DNA from 2 places in the Cellulosilyticum sp. genome. Region 1 is predicted to be linked to the other one. Evidence: predicted binding sites of a transcription regulator. Region 1 holds the regulator's gene; the other holds the start of a gene.

Region 1 (4,204 bases):
TTAATGGCTGTAAAAAATAAAATAAGATGCAATAGTGCTGGATGGTCTTTTAAAAATAGAAAGCCATCTTTATAATCCTGCACATAATCTTTTAGTCCAGTAGCCTGTATAGCACGCGATATTTCATCAGGAAACGTAATATATTTTTATAGCGCTTCGCTAAGTGATTCCCAGTCTTCATAAAGCTTAGCAACTTGAGCTTCAAGGTCACTTTTTCTTTGAAGCAGTTCTTTGCTTTTTTCAGCATTAGTATAAACTTCTTCAAGGCAAAGCTGTGCATCGATATCTTCCATTTCAGCTTCGGCTTCTTGAATAGTTGTTTCTACTTTTGTAATTTGATTTTGAATACGTCTAATACGTGTTTGTTCTTCTTTTTGTTTTTGCCAGTCATCTTTGTTAGATGGAGCAGCAGGAGCAGTTGCTACTGCTGTTTTAACAGTTACTTTTGGCACTGGTGTAGTAAGAAGTTCTTTTTTCTTCTCTACATAGTAATCATAGTCCCCAAGGAATTCTTTTGCACCTGTTTGATTCATTTCAATGACTTTGCTTGCTGTTTGATTAATGAAGTAACGGTCATGGGATACATATAATACAGTTCCCTCGTAATTTGAAATGGCACTTTCTAATATTTCCTTTGATAAGATGTCTAAGTGGTTAGTCGGTTCATCTAGGATTAAAAAGTTAGCTTTTGAAAGCATAATCTTAGCAAGTGCCACACGTCCTCTTTCACCACCGCTTAAGGCAGAAATTGGTTTGAAAACATCATCATTTGTAAATAAGAAAGCAGCAAGCATATTACGGATTTCACCATTTTTAAGTTCTGGGAAAGAAGTTTGGATTTCTTCCATAATCGTATTAGTTGTATCTAATGTAGAATGCTCCTGGTCATAGTAGCCCACCATAACATTAGAACCTAAACGTACAGTACCCGAGGATGCAGGAATTTGCTCTAAGATGATACGGAAGAGTGTTGTTTTACCGACGCCGTTAGGACCAACTAAGGCAACTTTATCACCTTTTTTAATAGACATATTCATGTTGCTAAATAAAGGTGCATCTTCAAAAGTTTTGCTGACTTCTTTGAGGTCTAATACGTCATTACCGCTTGGAATACGTGGCGTAAGTACAAGTTGCATTGGTTTATTATCAATCATTGGAGCATCCATAACCTCAATTTTATCAAGAGCCTTTTCGCGGCTTCTTGCACGTTTAAGAGATTTTTCACGGTTAAATTGCTTAAGTTTAGCAATAACGGCTTGTTGCTGAGCGATTTCTCTTTGTTGCTTTTCAAAGTGTTTCATAGCAATTTCGTATTCTTTTTCACTTTTAATCACATAGTCGCTATAGTTACCATTATAAACAAAGGCCTGACCGAATTCTAAGTGAATTACTTTTGTAACAATCTTATCTAAGAAGTAACGGTCGTGGGAAATGATGATAACAGCACCTTTATAGCTGCGAAGGAAACCTTCTAACCATTCAATAGCTTCAATATCTAAGTGGTTAGTCGGTTCATCAAGGAGAAGAAGTGTAGGTTCTTGGAGTAAGAGCTTACCTAAAGCTACACGGTTCTTTTGACCACCAGATAAAATAGAAATAGGTTTTTCATAAACAGATTCATCAAAACCAAGACCTTTTAAGACACCTTTGACGAGGCTTTTATATTCATAGCCTTTTTTGTTTTCAAATTCTGTGCGGAGGGCATCATAGCTTCCCATTAAATCTAATGAAGAAGTTCTGGCGATTTCAGCTTCCATATCATGAAGCTTTGTTTCAAGGGCAATAACTTCATCAAATACATGAAGAAGTTCTTCATAAACGGTTCTTTCTGAATCCAGGTCCATATGTTGTTTTAAGTAGCCGATGGTACAATCCTTACTACAAGAAATGCTACCCCCATCACTTTCCATTTCCTTCGTAAGAATTTTAAGTAATGTGGTTTTACCCGCACCATTATTTCCTATTAAAGCTACCTTTTCATGATCTTCTATATGAAAACTAACATTTTTAAGTACAGTTTGATCAATAAATGTTTTTTGTATATTACTGCATGAGATAATCATTTTTAGCCTCCTTAGTAATTCTTTTTTAATTTTAGCAAAAAAAAGTGCAAAAAGAAAGGAAACATGCCAAGAATCTACATTGACAAAAAAAAAACCTAAATGTATACTGAAATCACTACGTATATGAGAAGTGAGGAGTTGAAAACGTGACAGAAGAAAGAAAAATTTCTATGGCTGTAGTAAGACGTTTACCACGTTATTATCGTTACTTAGGTGAACTACTACAAAAAGGTGTGACAAAAATCTCATCTAGGGAATTAAGCGAGAAAATGAATGTAACAGCCTCACAAATTCGTCAAGATCTTAACAATTTTGGAGGCTTCGGACAACAAGGATATGGTTACAATGTGGAATATCTCTACACAGAAATCGGCAAAATTTTAGGGCTTCATCAAAATTATAAAATGATTATCGTCGGAGTAGGTAATTTAGGACAAGCTATTGCTAACTCAACTTCATTTAGCAAACGTGGTTTTAAGACGATAGGTCTTTTTGATGTTAATCCAAGACTCATCGGAATGAGTATTAATGGTGTAGAGGTTATGGATATTGATAAGATGGAGGAATTCGTTAAAGAAAACGGAGTAGAAATTGCAATCTTAACAATGCCAAAAACACGCGTTAAAGAAACAGCAGAAAATTTAGCGAAGTGGGGAATTAAAGGGCTTTGGAATTTCTCACCAGTTGACTTATTCTTACCTGATACAGTACAAGTAGAGAACGTACACTTATCACAAAACTTAATGACCTTAGCATATAAAATAAATGAAGCAGAACATGGGCGTACGCCTAAAGAATTATAAGGTATGTTAAAAGAGCTATCACAGATTATTTCCGTGATAGCTTTTTTAAATTTCTATAGAGAAACAAATTAAAAACTTGAAATATGCATCGAGGTAAATAGGTTTCTCCTAATGATTTCACATGACTCAAGACTATGAATAATTAAAATTTATAAATGTGAAATCTATATAGAGAAACCAAAAACTTGAAATATGCATTTAGGTAAATAGATTTCTCTCAATGATTTCACATGACTACAAACTATGAATAACTAAATTTTATAAATGTGAAATCTATAATAAGGTATAAAGAAATTGAAAAAAGAGAATGCATAATTTATTCTTTCAAAATGCCGACATATTTATAAGTGACCAGCATTTATTGATGAAATTCATATTCTAATATTAAAAAACAAGATATAATATAGAGAAACTGGCTATAAAGTTAAAAAATATATAATAATAAAACTTTATAAATGTGATATCTATAATATAGAGCCTATAAGAGTAATAATTAAGGGGGCAAGGGATGTTCGGATTTGGAAAGAAAAATAGAAAAGTAGTTGTACAGGATGATATAGCAGATAATGTAAAGTTATCAGATAAGCAAGTAGAAATTAAAAAAAGCTATATTAATACGGTCTTAGAAAATAGGAAGTTACCTATTGTGCTATTAGATCCACTATGGTATACCGTTAAGGAACAAATAAAAAGTAAAGTGATTGATGAAAAAGAAAAGCTGTTACAAGAACTTCTTAAGGAACAGGCACGTTTAAATACGGATTATAAAGAGTATAATAAAGTGAAGCAAAATTTCCTAAAGCAAATTTTAGCTTTAAGTGGAGAAGTACAAGGTGAAGATGGGGATAAAAAAATAGAAGAACTCAATAAATTACATCAAAGTACTTTAGAAGTAAATAATCGTTTAGAGAATATTGAAACAAGACTTGAAGAGGTAGATGAGCAGGTTCAAGTAACTAATAAAGAGCTTATAGGGGAGATGGTAGCAGTAGGTTATGAATATATAGATATTCATCGTCAAAAAGAGATAAAGCTAGAGTCAGAGATTGAGGCACTTCGTGCTGAAATGCTTAAGAAAACTAATGAAAAGAAACAAAGTGAAAAATTTTTAAAGGATATCTACAATTATCTTCATAATATTGTAGGGCAACAGCAAATTGAAATTATCGATAAAACATTATGGGATACGAATAAAAAATGATATTAGGAATAGGAACAGACATTATTGAAATTAGTCGCATTGAAAAGGCTGTTAAAAAAACACCTTCTTTTTTAAGTAAGGTGTTTACACCAAATGAAATGAGCTATTTTGAAACGAAGAATTATCGCGCAGAAACG
Region 2 (4,204 bases), on a different contig from region 1:
ATTTCATCATAATTGGTGGGCCTACTACTACAACTTGTACATCACTTAAATCTTTAATCTCAAGGTCTGGGATATATTTTGTAACAAGTCCTGTTGGTCCCTCATAACCTTCTGGTGCATTATCAACAGATACAATCATGTTCATATTGTTTTCCCAAGCTTTAAGGTCATCTTTGAATAAAATATCTTCTGGGCTTTTGAAACCAGCAATTAAAGTAAATCCTTTTGCATCTTCTGGATGATTTCCAAAGTGCTGTACAATCCCTCTTACTGGAGAAAGACCTGTTCCACCTGCTACAACTACAACTTCATGTCCTTTGTAGTTTTCAAGGTCAAAACCATTTCCGTAAGGTCCTCTTAAAAAGAGCTTGTCACCTACATATTTTTCAAAAATCTCATTTGTTACTTTCCCAACCTTACGAATTGTAAGGTCAACTGTATTTTCACCGATACCACTTACAGAGATTGGTGCTTCACCATATTTAGGAAGAGAAACCTCGAAGAATTGACCAGGTTTTACATCTCCTTCAAAATGCATACGGAAAGTATATTCAATTTCAGTGTGTTTAATAACCTCTTTAATTTCTGATAAGAAAGGAATATATTCGTTTTTCATTATTTGTTTACCTCCTCCATAGCATCCGCTAATTTATTAATACAGTTTGAGAATGAAATGTATTCAGGACAAATATCATCACAGCGTCCACATCCTACACACATGTGGTAACCAAAACGTTTTTTGTAGTCATGTACTTTGTGCATCACTTTGAAACGCATACGTTGCCCTTTGTCCCCTCTAAAGCTATGACCACCTGCCATATCTGTGTAACCATTTACTTGGCAAGAAGCCCATACACGGCGACGTTCACCTGTTTTTTTGCGGTCAGAACCTTCATAGAATACGTCTTGCATTGTGAAGCATGTACATGTTGGACAGACGAAGTTGCATCTCCCACAAGCGATACAACGTTCATTGTATTCATTCCACATTGTACTATCCATTACGTCTAATGAAAGGTTTTCTGGAATATTGACATGTGTTTTATTTTCTTTTACGAATTCTGGTTCTACTTTTGTTTCAGTTGCTTCTTCAAGACGCATCATAAGTTCAGGCATTTCCCCTGCAAGATAAACCATATCGCCATCTACTTTAATATAGGCATCGTAGTTAGATGCTGTATTTGTACCCATATCTACACAGAAACAGCTCTCGAAACTTTTTGTGCAGCCCATTAAAATGAACTTAGTTTTTTCACGAATTCTTTTATAGTAGAAATCTTCAAATCCATTATTAAGATAAATATCATCCATACGCTTTACAGCATGAAGATCACAGCTGCGAAGGAAAATAATTGCGCCTTTTTTAGGACCATCTGCTTCTTTTACTTCGTCTTCTGTAAAATAGAAGAGTGTATCTGAGATTGGTGTTAAAATTTCTTTATATGAAAATTCTGATTTTGCCTCAAATTCAATTTCCTCTACACTTGTAATTTCACCATAACGTACGCGGTCAGTATCTGAATATGTTCCTTGACCTTTAAATACTTTAGGTGCATAAATACTATAAGTTTGTGATAACTCACTTAAAGCTTTATTAAAATTGTTCACATCTATTTTATAGCCCATTGTTTACACTCCGTTCGTTAGTTAATTAATTAACACTTTTTTCATCAAATCAATACGTGTTGCTTTTGAACTTAGTATATTATGTAGGCTACATTCCTTCCGTGATAAAACTCACGCTACCTATTTTTTCATATTTTTTTATATTACTCACATACTAATGCTATATTAAAAAAAGCTGTTAGTATTTCGTTCAAAATTTAATCATTATATGTTCATGCACTTATTTTATGCTAAATACTTAACAATTCCATTTTTAGGAGGTTATATATGGACAATAGCTTAATGCCCATTCTAAGTGAAATTCCACTTTTTAAAAATGTCGCACCTCAAACATTAACAGCCCTTGCCGAAAAAGGACTGATTGATCAGTTTCCTGCTGGGCATCATGTTTTTTATGATAAAGATAAAGTTCACTGTTTTTACATTTTACTTTCCGGTACAGCTAGCCTCTATAAAACAAATAGTAATGGCCAAAATAAAATTATTTTTATTGAAGACAATGGTACCCTTTTAAATGAAGTTATTTTTGAAGACCTACCTGCTTCTATTAATTGTCAGACACTTTCCCCATGTAAAATGTTAATCTTCTATAAGAACGACTTCATTGAACTGATGAAAAAGGATTTCATACTCACTCAAAATGTTATGAATGCTTTAACAAAGCGCGTTAGACGCCTCTACCGTCAGCTCAAGAATGCTACTTCTATCATTAAAATAGAGAAAAAAATAGCTGCTAAATTATGGAAGCTCGGCAAGGATTACGGTGTGCCTTGTGAAAAAGGAATTAAAATTAATTTTTCAATTACTGTCACTTCACTGGCAGACCTTTTAGGTTCTTATAGAGAAACTGTTTCTAGAGCCCTTAAGTTACTCATCCAAAAAGAACTTATTATCTATGAAAATAAACAAATTATCATCCCTAATCCAGATGCACTCTCTAAATTCTTCAAAACTCTGTGATATTCATCACAGAGTTCAGGCTGTAGACAATTAACTTTTCCATAGTATTTTACTAGTCTAGAAATAGAAAACAGAGGTAAAAATGGACCTAAACTGCTCTTTTTACCCCTATTTTAATAGATTTTCTTGAATAATCCTCACTTAATTTGTGAGTTTATTTTGGGAAAATTCATTTGTCAACAATCTGAACTCTGTGATATTCATCACAGAGTTTTTTTTTGTTAAAGTTTATACTATCTATATCGTTAATTAATTGTCAAAGAGAGGGTTTTTAAATATGAAAAAAGTTCAATCTACCTGTAATTTCTGTGCACTCGCATGTAACATTGACTTCTATGTAGAAAACGAACAAATTTTAAAAGTGGTACCTACACCACATTACCCTGTTAATAAAGGGTTCTCATGTATCAAAGGGCTTTCCCTTGATAAACAACAAACTATGTATAAAGAAAACTCACGTCCACGTATCCGTGTAAATGGACAAATGCAAGAAACATCTTGGGAGGAAGCTTATAAACTTGTCGCTGACAAACTTCTTGCAATCAAAGAAGAACATGGCGGTGATGCTATCGCTGGAATCAGTACAGGACAAATTCCTTTAGAAGAAATGGCACTCTTTAGCCACGTCCTTCGTAATTTCCTTCGCGGACATGTAGATGGAAATACAAGGCTTTGTATGGCAACTTCAGTCGTTGCACACAAACAAAGCTTTGGTTTTGATGCACCACCTTATACATTAAATGACTTTGAATTATCAGATACAATCTTCTTAATTGGTGCTAACCCAGTTGTAACACACCCAATTATCTGGGATCGTATCCGTAAAAATAAAAACAAAAAAGTAATCGTTATTGACCCACGTCGCTCTGAAACAGCACAAAATGCTGACTACCACTACGGCGTAAATGGTAAAACAGATATCTACTTATTCTACGGTCTTGCCAATATCTTAATTGAAAAAGACTACTTAGATCATGATTACATTGCAAACCACACAGAAAACTTCGATGGTTTCAAAGAATTAGTGGCGCAATATACACCAGAAATCGTAGCAGAAAAAACTGGTCTTAAAACAAGCGACCTTTATGAAATGGCAGAACTCATCCACACTGGTAAGCGTGTCTCTTTATGGTGGACAATGGGAATCAACCAAGGCTACGAAGCTGTAAGAACTGCTCAATCAATCATCAACATTGCACTTATGACAGGTAATATGGGTAAACCAGGTACTGGCGCTAACTCAATTACAGGTCAATGTAATGCTATGGGTTCTCGTGCATTTAGTAATACAGCAGGTCTCTACGGCGGCGGTGACTACGACAATGAAGCTAGAAGAGCAGCAGTTTGTGAAGCTTTAGAAATTACAGATGAACAGCTTATTAACAAACCAACTCTTCCTTACAATGTGATTATTGAAAAAATAAATGCGGGTGAAATCAAAGCGCTTTGGGTACTTTGTACAAACCCACGTCACTCATGGGTAAACAATAGTACTTTTGAAGAAGCGATTAAAAAATTAGACCTCTTCATCGTTCAAGATATCTTCGGTGATACACACACATCAGAAAACTGTGATGTATTCTTCCCAGTTGTATCAGGTCTTAAAAAAGAAGGTACT

What was found. Region 1 encodes Rex, which represses fermentation and respiration genes when NADH is low (regulators of the CRP and FNR family bind a similar motif). Its sites were predicted from a motif close to ATTGTTAANTANTTAACAAT; they were not measured.
Region 2: the regulator Rex is predicted to act here: its motif matches at 1,644-1,663, upstream of asrA (anaerobic sulfite reductase subunit AsrA).

The regions. Positions count from the first base shown of each region.
Region 1 is NZ_CEVXFV010000059.1:4,870-9,073, forward strand. It holds gene AC1VAQ_RS17830 (hypothetical protein) at 1-83, opposite strand, end outside; gene AC1VAQ_RS17835 (ABC-F family ATP-binding cassette domain-containing protein) at 147-2,063, opposite strand; gene AC1VAQ_RS17840 (redox-sensing transcriptional repressor Rex) at 2,210-2,866, shown strand; gene AC1VAQ_RS17845 (hypothetical protein) at 3,375-4,067, shown strand; gene acpS (holo-ACP synthase) at 4,064-4,204, shown strand, end outside.
Region 2 is NZ_CEVXFV010000047.1:20,747-24,950, forward strand. It holds gene asrB (anaerobic sulfite reductase subunit AsrB) at 1-619, opposite strand, end outside; gene asrA (anaerobic sulfite reductase subunit AsrA) at 616-1,626, opposite strand; gene AC1VAQ_RS16260 (Crp/Fnr family transcriptional regulator) at 1,894-2,586, shown strand; gene AC1VAQ_RS16265 (molybdopterin oxidoreductase family protein) at 2,864-4,204, shown strand, end outside.